3 regions of the Pseudoalteromonas sp. BSi20480 genome follow, and region 1 is predicted to be linked to each of the others. Evidence: predicted binding sites of a transcription regulator. Region 1 holds the regulator's gene; each other region holds the start of a gene.
The links. The regulator LexA, encoded in region 1, represses DNA repair genes until DNA is damaged. The targets are predictions, from matches to a motif close to TACTGTATNNNNATACAGTA.
Positions count from the first base shown of each region.

Region 2: P20480_RS03135 (DNA topoisomerase III) is a predicted target of LexA. The motif match lies at 1,037-1,056, and genes of this name have one in related genera.
Region 3: P20480_RS13045 (SulA-like leucine-rich domain-containing protein) is a predicted target of LexA. The motif match lies at 1,055-1,074, and genes of this name have one in related genera.

Region 1 is NZ_BADX01000072.1:10,254-12,530, forward strand. It holds gene P20480_RS10680 (hypothetical protein) at 1-123, shown strand, start outside; gene P20480_RS10675 (PaaI family thioesterase) at 125-568, opposite strand; gene lexA (transcriptional repressor LexA) at 745-1,362, shown strand; gene coxB (cytochrome c oxidase subunit II) at 1,801-2,277, shown strand, end outside.
Region 2 is NZ_BADX01000156.1:3,442-5,718, reverse strand. It holds gene P20480_RS03130 (flagellar motor protein MotB) at 1-909, shown strand, start outside; gene P20480_RS03135 (DNA topoisomerase III) at 1,069-2,277, shown strand, end outside.
Region 3 is NZ_BADX01000053.1:205-2,481, forward strand. It holds gene P20480_RS13050 (YchJ family protein) at 78-557, opposite strand; gene P20480_RS13045 (SulA-like leucine-rich domain-containing protein) at 587-1,030, opposite strand; gene P20480_RS13040 (tetratricopeptide repeat protein) at 1,319-1,774, opposite strand; gene P20480_RS13035 (NCS2 family permease) at 1,894-2,277, shown strand, end outside.

The DNA of each region.
Region 1 (2,277 bases):
ATAGGGTTTGAGTCAGGCACGTCGCCAAAGTGTTTTAATCAAGCTTTACATGCAGATACACTACTGCGTATATCTGCTATTGGCGCGGGTATGGAAATAACAATTTACCCTCTCGAAAAATAACTTACGCCTTTCGCTCAACAACGGCTGCGGTCATTTTTGATACGCAGCATAGCTCGTTGCGGCTGTTTGTAATTTTTATTTCCCAAACAGAGCTTCGTTTTCCAATATGAAATGCGCGTGCTGTTGCCGTTAATGTACCATTGCGAGAAGCCTTTAAATGGCTTGCACTTATTTCTTGCCCAACACAGTAAAACTTTGTGAAATCAACCACAAAATTAGCAGCATAGCTCGCTACGGTTTCGGCGAGTACAACGTTTGCGCCGCCATGAACCATGCCAATAGGGTTATGGTGTGCAGGGATTGCAGGCATGGTTGCTACTAGATAATCGTCGCCTATCTCTGTTATTTCTATTCCCATGGTTTTCATTAGCGTCCCTTGGCCATTAATGCCTTCGTCCAATTGTTTACACAATGCTAATGTAATGGGTTGATGCCAAATACTCATATAGATTCCTTTAAATTTAATGCAGCAAGTTACTATTTTTATAGGCTATTTTAGAAAGCCCCTAAAATGTACACGTAAGGAAGTAATTTGGCTATTTGAACGGATAATTTAAATTTGCGATTTTTATTTAACTGTATATACTCACAGTTAAATGTACTGTATGGAAAACCAGTTGTATGCGCCCATTAACTAAACGCCAAGCTCAAATACTCGAATTAATTAAAGTGTTTATTAAAGACACTGGTATGCCGCCTACACGTGCCGAAATAGCACAAACGTTAGGGTTTAAAAGTGCAAATGCCGCTGAGGAACATTTAAAAGCCCTTGCCAAAAAAGGGGTGATTAAAATGAAACCTGGCGCAAGCCGTGGAATTCAACTTGTTGAAGAAGAGGAGCCAGAACAATTAGGTTTACCGCTTATTGGCCGAGTTGCGGCAGGTTCCCCTATTTTGGCGCAAGAACATGTTGAAAGCCACTGTAAAATTGACCCATTAATGTTTAAACCAGCTGCCGACTTTTTACTGCGCGTAAACGGTATGAGTATGAAAGATATAGGCATTATGGATGGCGATTTACTTGCTGTGCATAAAACACAAGTGGCTGAAAATGGTCAAGTTGTGGTTGCCCGTGTTGATGACGATGTAACCGTAAAACGCATTGAAAAAGCGGGTCGCCAGGTGTTGCTTCATGCTGAAAATGACGAGTTTGCACCAATTAAGGTCGATCTTGAAACTGAGTCGTTCAACATTGAAGGCTTAGCAGTGGGTGTAATTCGTAACGCGGACTGGGTGTAATTCGTAACGCGGACTGGATGTAGTTCTTTCTTATTTTATAAAAAGCGCACTTTTTTGGTGCGTTTTTTTATTTTTAAAATTTTGTTTGTTTTTTATTCACACTCTTTCATTTCATCCTTAGCCCTTACCACCTCTCGATTTGAGCCATTTTCTTCTACGTTCAACTAAGCCAACTCTCTACTTTTTATATATTTATTGTTTGTTTTTAATACAAAAAACTTGCATGGTGGTTAAATATTAACTAATTGTTAATAAGCTGACGCTGGCAATACTCATCGCTTTTAAGTTTTGAGCACACACAATAAACTTTTGCTAGCGCAGTGAATGCCAATTTTTATAAATAAAACGGCATTAATAAAAAAATAAAAATAACGAATTGGCGTTTAAGCCGTATGCCTCTTCGCTTTGCACTAGCAACAGCATCAAAGGAGTCGTCACATGGGTAAACTTAGTTGTACCTTGTGGCTTATATTGTGTGTTTTTCCGCAGTTAGCCTTGGCAAATAGCCAATTTAATATGCGTAAAGGCGTTACAGATATAAGTGAAAATGTTTACGAATTACACATGACCATATTTTTTATATGTTGTGTGATTGGGATAATAGTGTTTGCCATTATGCTTTGGGCACTCATTCATCATCGCAAATCTAAAGGAGCGGTTCCCGCTCAATTCCACGAAAGCACCAAAGTAGAAATTCTTTGGACCGCCATTCCATTTGTTATTTTAATTGCTATGGCAGTGCCAGCTACAAAAACGTTAATAGCGATGGAAGATGCCAGTAAAGCCGACTTAACAATTAAAGTTACAGGTTCACAGTGGAAATGGCATTATGAATATATGGGAGAAGATGTAGAGTTTTACTCAATGCTTGCAACTCCTCAGGATGAAATAACTAATTTAGCTGATAAAAACCCA
Region 2 (2,277 bases), on a different contig from region 1:
GAGTGCAAATGCCCACCCCCCGGTTTGCCTGCTTGGATGGGTACATTTGCTGATCTAATGTCGTTATTGATGTGCTTTTTTGTACTCTTATTGGCATTCTCAGAAATGGATGTACTTAAATTTAAACAAATTGCAGGTTCTATGAAATTTGCTTTTGGTGTGCAAAATAAAATTGAAGTTAAAGATATCCCAAAAGGGACATCGGTTATCGCTATGGAATTTACTCCAGGTAAGCCAGAGCCTACACCAATTGAAACTATTCAACAGCAAACCGTTGAAATGACTCAGCAAATGCTAGAGTTCCAGGCTGGTGATGAAAGTTCAGCGGGCGGCAGGCAAGAACAGCGAGGCGATAAACGTGGCGGTGAATCTAGAAGTACCTCACAAGAGCAGTCATCAGAACAAGCAATATCCGCTGCAGATCAAGAGCAAACAAATGAGCTGGTTAAAAAAATAGCGCAGCAGTTAGAAAGGCAAATAATAGATGGTGCAATAGAACTTGAATCATTAGGTCAGCAAATTATTATTCGTATTAGAGAAAATGGCTCGTTTCCTTCGGGCAGTGCTTTTTTACAACCTAAGTTTAAACCGATTATTCAAGACATTGGCGAACTTTTAAAAGACGTACCAGGTGAAATTACAGTATCAGGGCATACAGATGATTTTCAGGTATCAAATGAGTTATACGTAAATAACTGGGATTTGTCGTCTAAGCGTGCAGTGGCTGTTGCTAGCGAATTACAAACAGTTCAAGGGTTTGATAAAACACGAATGATGGTTGTAGGGCGAGCAGAAACTCGGCCGCTTGTGCCTAACGAGACAAATGAAGACCGGCGCCGGAATCGCCGAGTTGAAATATCTATATTACAAGGTAAAGCAAAAGAGTCTGACCCTATTGATGTGAGGTAATTCTCAAATTATAAAGCTGGGCTTAATTAGTAGCCCAGCTTTGAGTTTTACAAATTATTACCAGTCTCTATTTATTGAACCGACAATAAATCAAAAACTCCCCCTCTTTAAAATAGTTATGCTAAAATACTGTTTATATAACCAGTTGTAGGCCGGCGCATGAAACTCTACATCGCAGAAAAACCATCACTTGGACGTGCAATTGCAGATGCGCTCCCAAAACCACATAAAAAACACGACGGTTACATTGAAGTCGCAAATGGTGATTGTGTCTCGTGGTGTATTGGCCATTTGTTAGAACAAGCTGAACCTGATGATTACGATGAACGCTATAAAAAATGGCAATTAGAACATCTCCCTATAGTACCTGAGCAATGGCAGTTAAAAGCTAAACCTAAAACTCGTAAGCAATTAACTATTTTAAAAAAGCTAATCAAACAGGCATCAACGTTAGTTCATGCTGGCGATCCCGACCGTGAAGGGCAGTTACTTGTAGATGAAGTGATAGAACAAGCCAAAATAAGCAAAGCTAAAAAGCAAGGTATTCAGCGTCTACTTATAAGCGATTTAAACTTAGCTGCAGTTAAAAAAGCGCTTGGTAGTATGCACTCTAATCGGGAATTTATTCCACTAAGTGTATCTGCACTTGCACGTTCACGAGCTGATTGGCTTTTTGGTATGAACCTCACTCGGGCTTATACTTTAGCGGGACAAAAAGCAGGGTTTGGTAATGTACTATCAGTTGGGCGCGTACAAACGCCAATTTTGGGCTTAGTGGTAAATCGTGACACAGAAATAGCTAATTTTATATCAAAACCATTTTATGAGGTGCTAGCTAGTTTAGTTACTCCTGAGAAGCAGGTATTTAAAGCAAAGTGGGTACCGAGTAAAGCTTGCGAACCTTATCAAGATGAAGAGGGGCGAGTGCTAAATAAAGCATTGGCCGAAAACGTGGCTTCGCGTATCACTAATCAAACAGGAGAGGTGACATCGCTTGAACAAAAACAAAAAAAGCAAAGTGCACCTCTACCTTATAATCTATCAGCACTGCAAATAGATGCAGCAAAGGCATTTGGTATGGCTGCCCAACAGGTGCTTGATATTTGCCAAACACTTTATGAGCGCCATAAATTAATTACTTATCCTCGCTCAGATAATCGATATTTGCCTAAAGAACATCATTTAGATGCACCTTCAATTTTAAAAGCAATTGCAACTAATGACGGTCAAAAAGTGGAGTTAGTAAATGGTGCAAATACTAAGCAGCGCAGTAAGTGCTTCAATGACTCAAAAGTAGCTGCGCATCACGCTATAGTACCTACGGCAAAGCAATTAAAGTCAGCTAGCTTAGCCAAGGATGAAGCAAAA
Region 3 (2,277 bases), on a different contig from region 1:
GAAGCTATGCATTAAATGTGAGTATTTAATTAGCAACGGAGTGAAGTAAATAATGTACTTCACTTAAAAAGAGGGGATTACGCGCTATGGCATTTTTTGTATTTTTTTGCGCTGCCACAAGGGCAATCATCATTCCTGCCAACTTTTATATCAGCGACCGGAAATATAATACCATCGAGATATCGCCACTGGTGTTGCTCTTTTATAAATTGAGAGCGCTCATGTAACACACAATATAGGTTTTGATAAAAATAGGTAGCTTTAAACTCAACGACCCCTTTATTTTCATCGCTGTTTGTTTCAATAACAGATAAGCTTACAAATCGACAACTGGTCGCAAATTCTTTAATTTCATTTACAGGGTTTTCAGCTTGCTTTTCACTTGCATATGTTTGGTATACGTATTTAGAATTTTTTTGTACGTAAGCTGTATACCTAGAGCGCATTAACTGCTCGGGTGTTTCTGCTTGTTTATCACCTAATAGCAGTGGTTCACAGCAATCTTCGTAATTTTTTTGGTTTCCACAAAAGCAAGTGTTGTTATTTAAATAATTCATAATTGTTACATAAGATTTAAAACATCATTTTAGCAAGCTTGCTGTATGTAAGGTATATCAAGTACGTCAGAATTTTTAGTAAAACAGTATAACTTTGTTTTTGTGTTACTTAAGTTAAGCGATAAGTTGCTCAATAACTGATTGTTTAACATATCAGTCCATGTAATGACCGCTGCAAAGTTACCATTATGCAGTGCGCTACGCAGTACATATTCTAAATTTACTAAATGTTTTTGCCTAATGACTAATAGTTTACTTGTGTCTATTGAACATGAATCAAGCAAAGCTTTACTAGGAACATGATCTGGTGCGATTAATAAAGTCCAAGCATTTAAACTATTATACTGGTGTAGCACCTTTAACAGCTCAAACGTTGCCGATATATCATCTTCAATTTGAATCACGTTAACACAATCAGATAGTTCGTCTTGTTGATAGCTTTTTACTGTTCTTACGGTTATTGGCTGTAACATATCATCTCGCTCACTGGGTTTATATACAGTACACGTATACAGTAGTTTATACAGTGTTATGGCGCAAGTGTTTTTTTGCTATTTTTTTATACAAATTTATATTCTATTTTTAAGGATATGTATTTTAATATTTATATTGTTGATATTTATCGCTTTTATTTAAATTGGAATGTTAGTGGGTGAGTGTTTTTTATACAGGTTGAAAAGGTTTGCTTACGTTTTTTATAAATTTAAATTATAGCTCTGTACTGTATACAGTACTTTTACGAGCTAAGTTTCGGGCTTTTACTAAGGGGCAGGGGGGATTAAATGGGCATATTGTAATTGATGAATTTGTTCATATAAACTGGCTGCATAACATTGGGCATCCTTAAAACGCTTTGTTTCTATATATTTTCTTAAATCAGCAAGCGCAACTGTAGCTGGCTCATGACCCTGGCTACTCGATAAGCTAAGCCAAGCAACTCCATGAAATACACTTTGTGGAACACCTTGGCCTTTTACAAAAAACAAGCCTAAATAAAATTGCCCTCGGTGATCACCAGACATTGCCGATAAACGCATCCACTTTGCAGCTAAAGCAGGCTGGTTATTTTTTAAATAATATAGCGCCTTATTCAGCGTACTTTGTTGAGAGCTATCATTTTCAGGTGACGAATTAGTATCGCCTGGTTGTGTCACAAAAGACAAAATGTTGTCTAATTGTTGTTCTAAATCATAACCTGTTGGTGTGGTTTTTATCATATGCTGTCATTCGGTATAGTTAACTACTTCAATAGTTTAGTATATCGCAAGGTAAAATGTCCTGAAAAATATACTTTTTATGATAAAATCTCGCTACTTTTTATTGTTGTAAGTTCATTATGTTAGAAGCTTTATTTAAAATTAACGAAAATGGGTCCACGGTTCGACGAGAATGCATCGCCGGAATGACTACTTTTATCACAATGGTTTACATTGTATTCGTGAACCCTGCGATGTTAGCAGAAGCGGGAATGGATCAAGGTGCTGCTTTTGTTGCTACTTGTATTGCTGCTGCAATAGGTTGTTTTATTATGGGGTTATGGGCCAATTACCCATTAGCTTTAGCACCTGGCATGGGGTTAAACGCCTTCTTTACGTATGGCGTTGTATTAGGTATGGGATACACCTGGGAAGCTGCGTTGGGCGCAGTATTTATGTCGGGTTGTATATTTTTATTATTAAGTTTATTTAAGGTTAGAGAATGGATAATAAATGCCATTCCA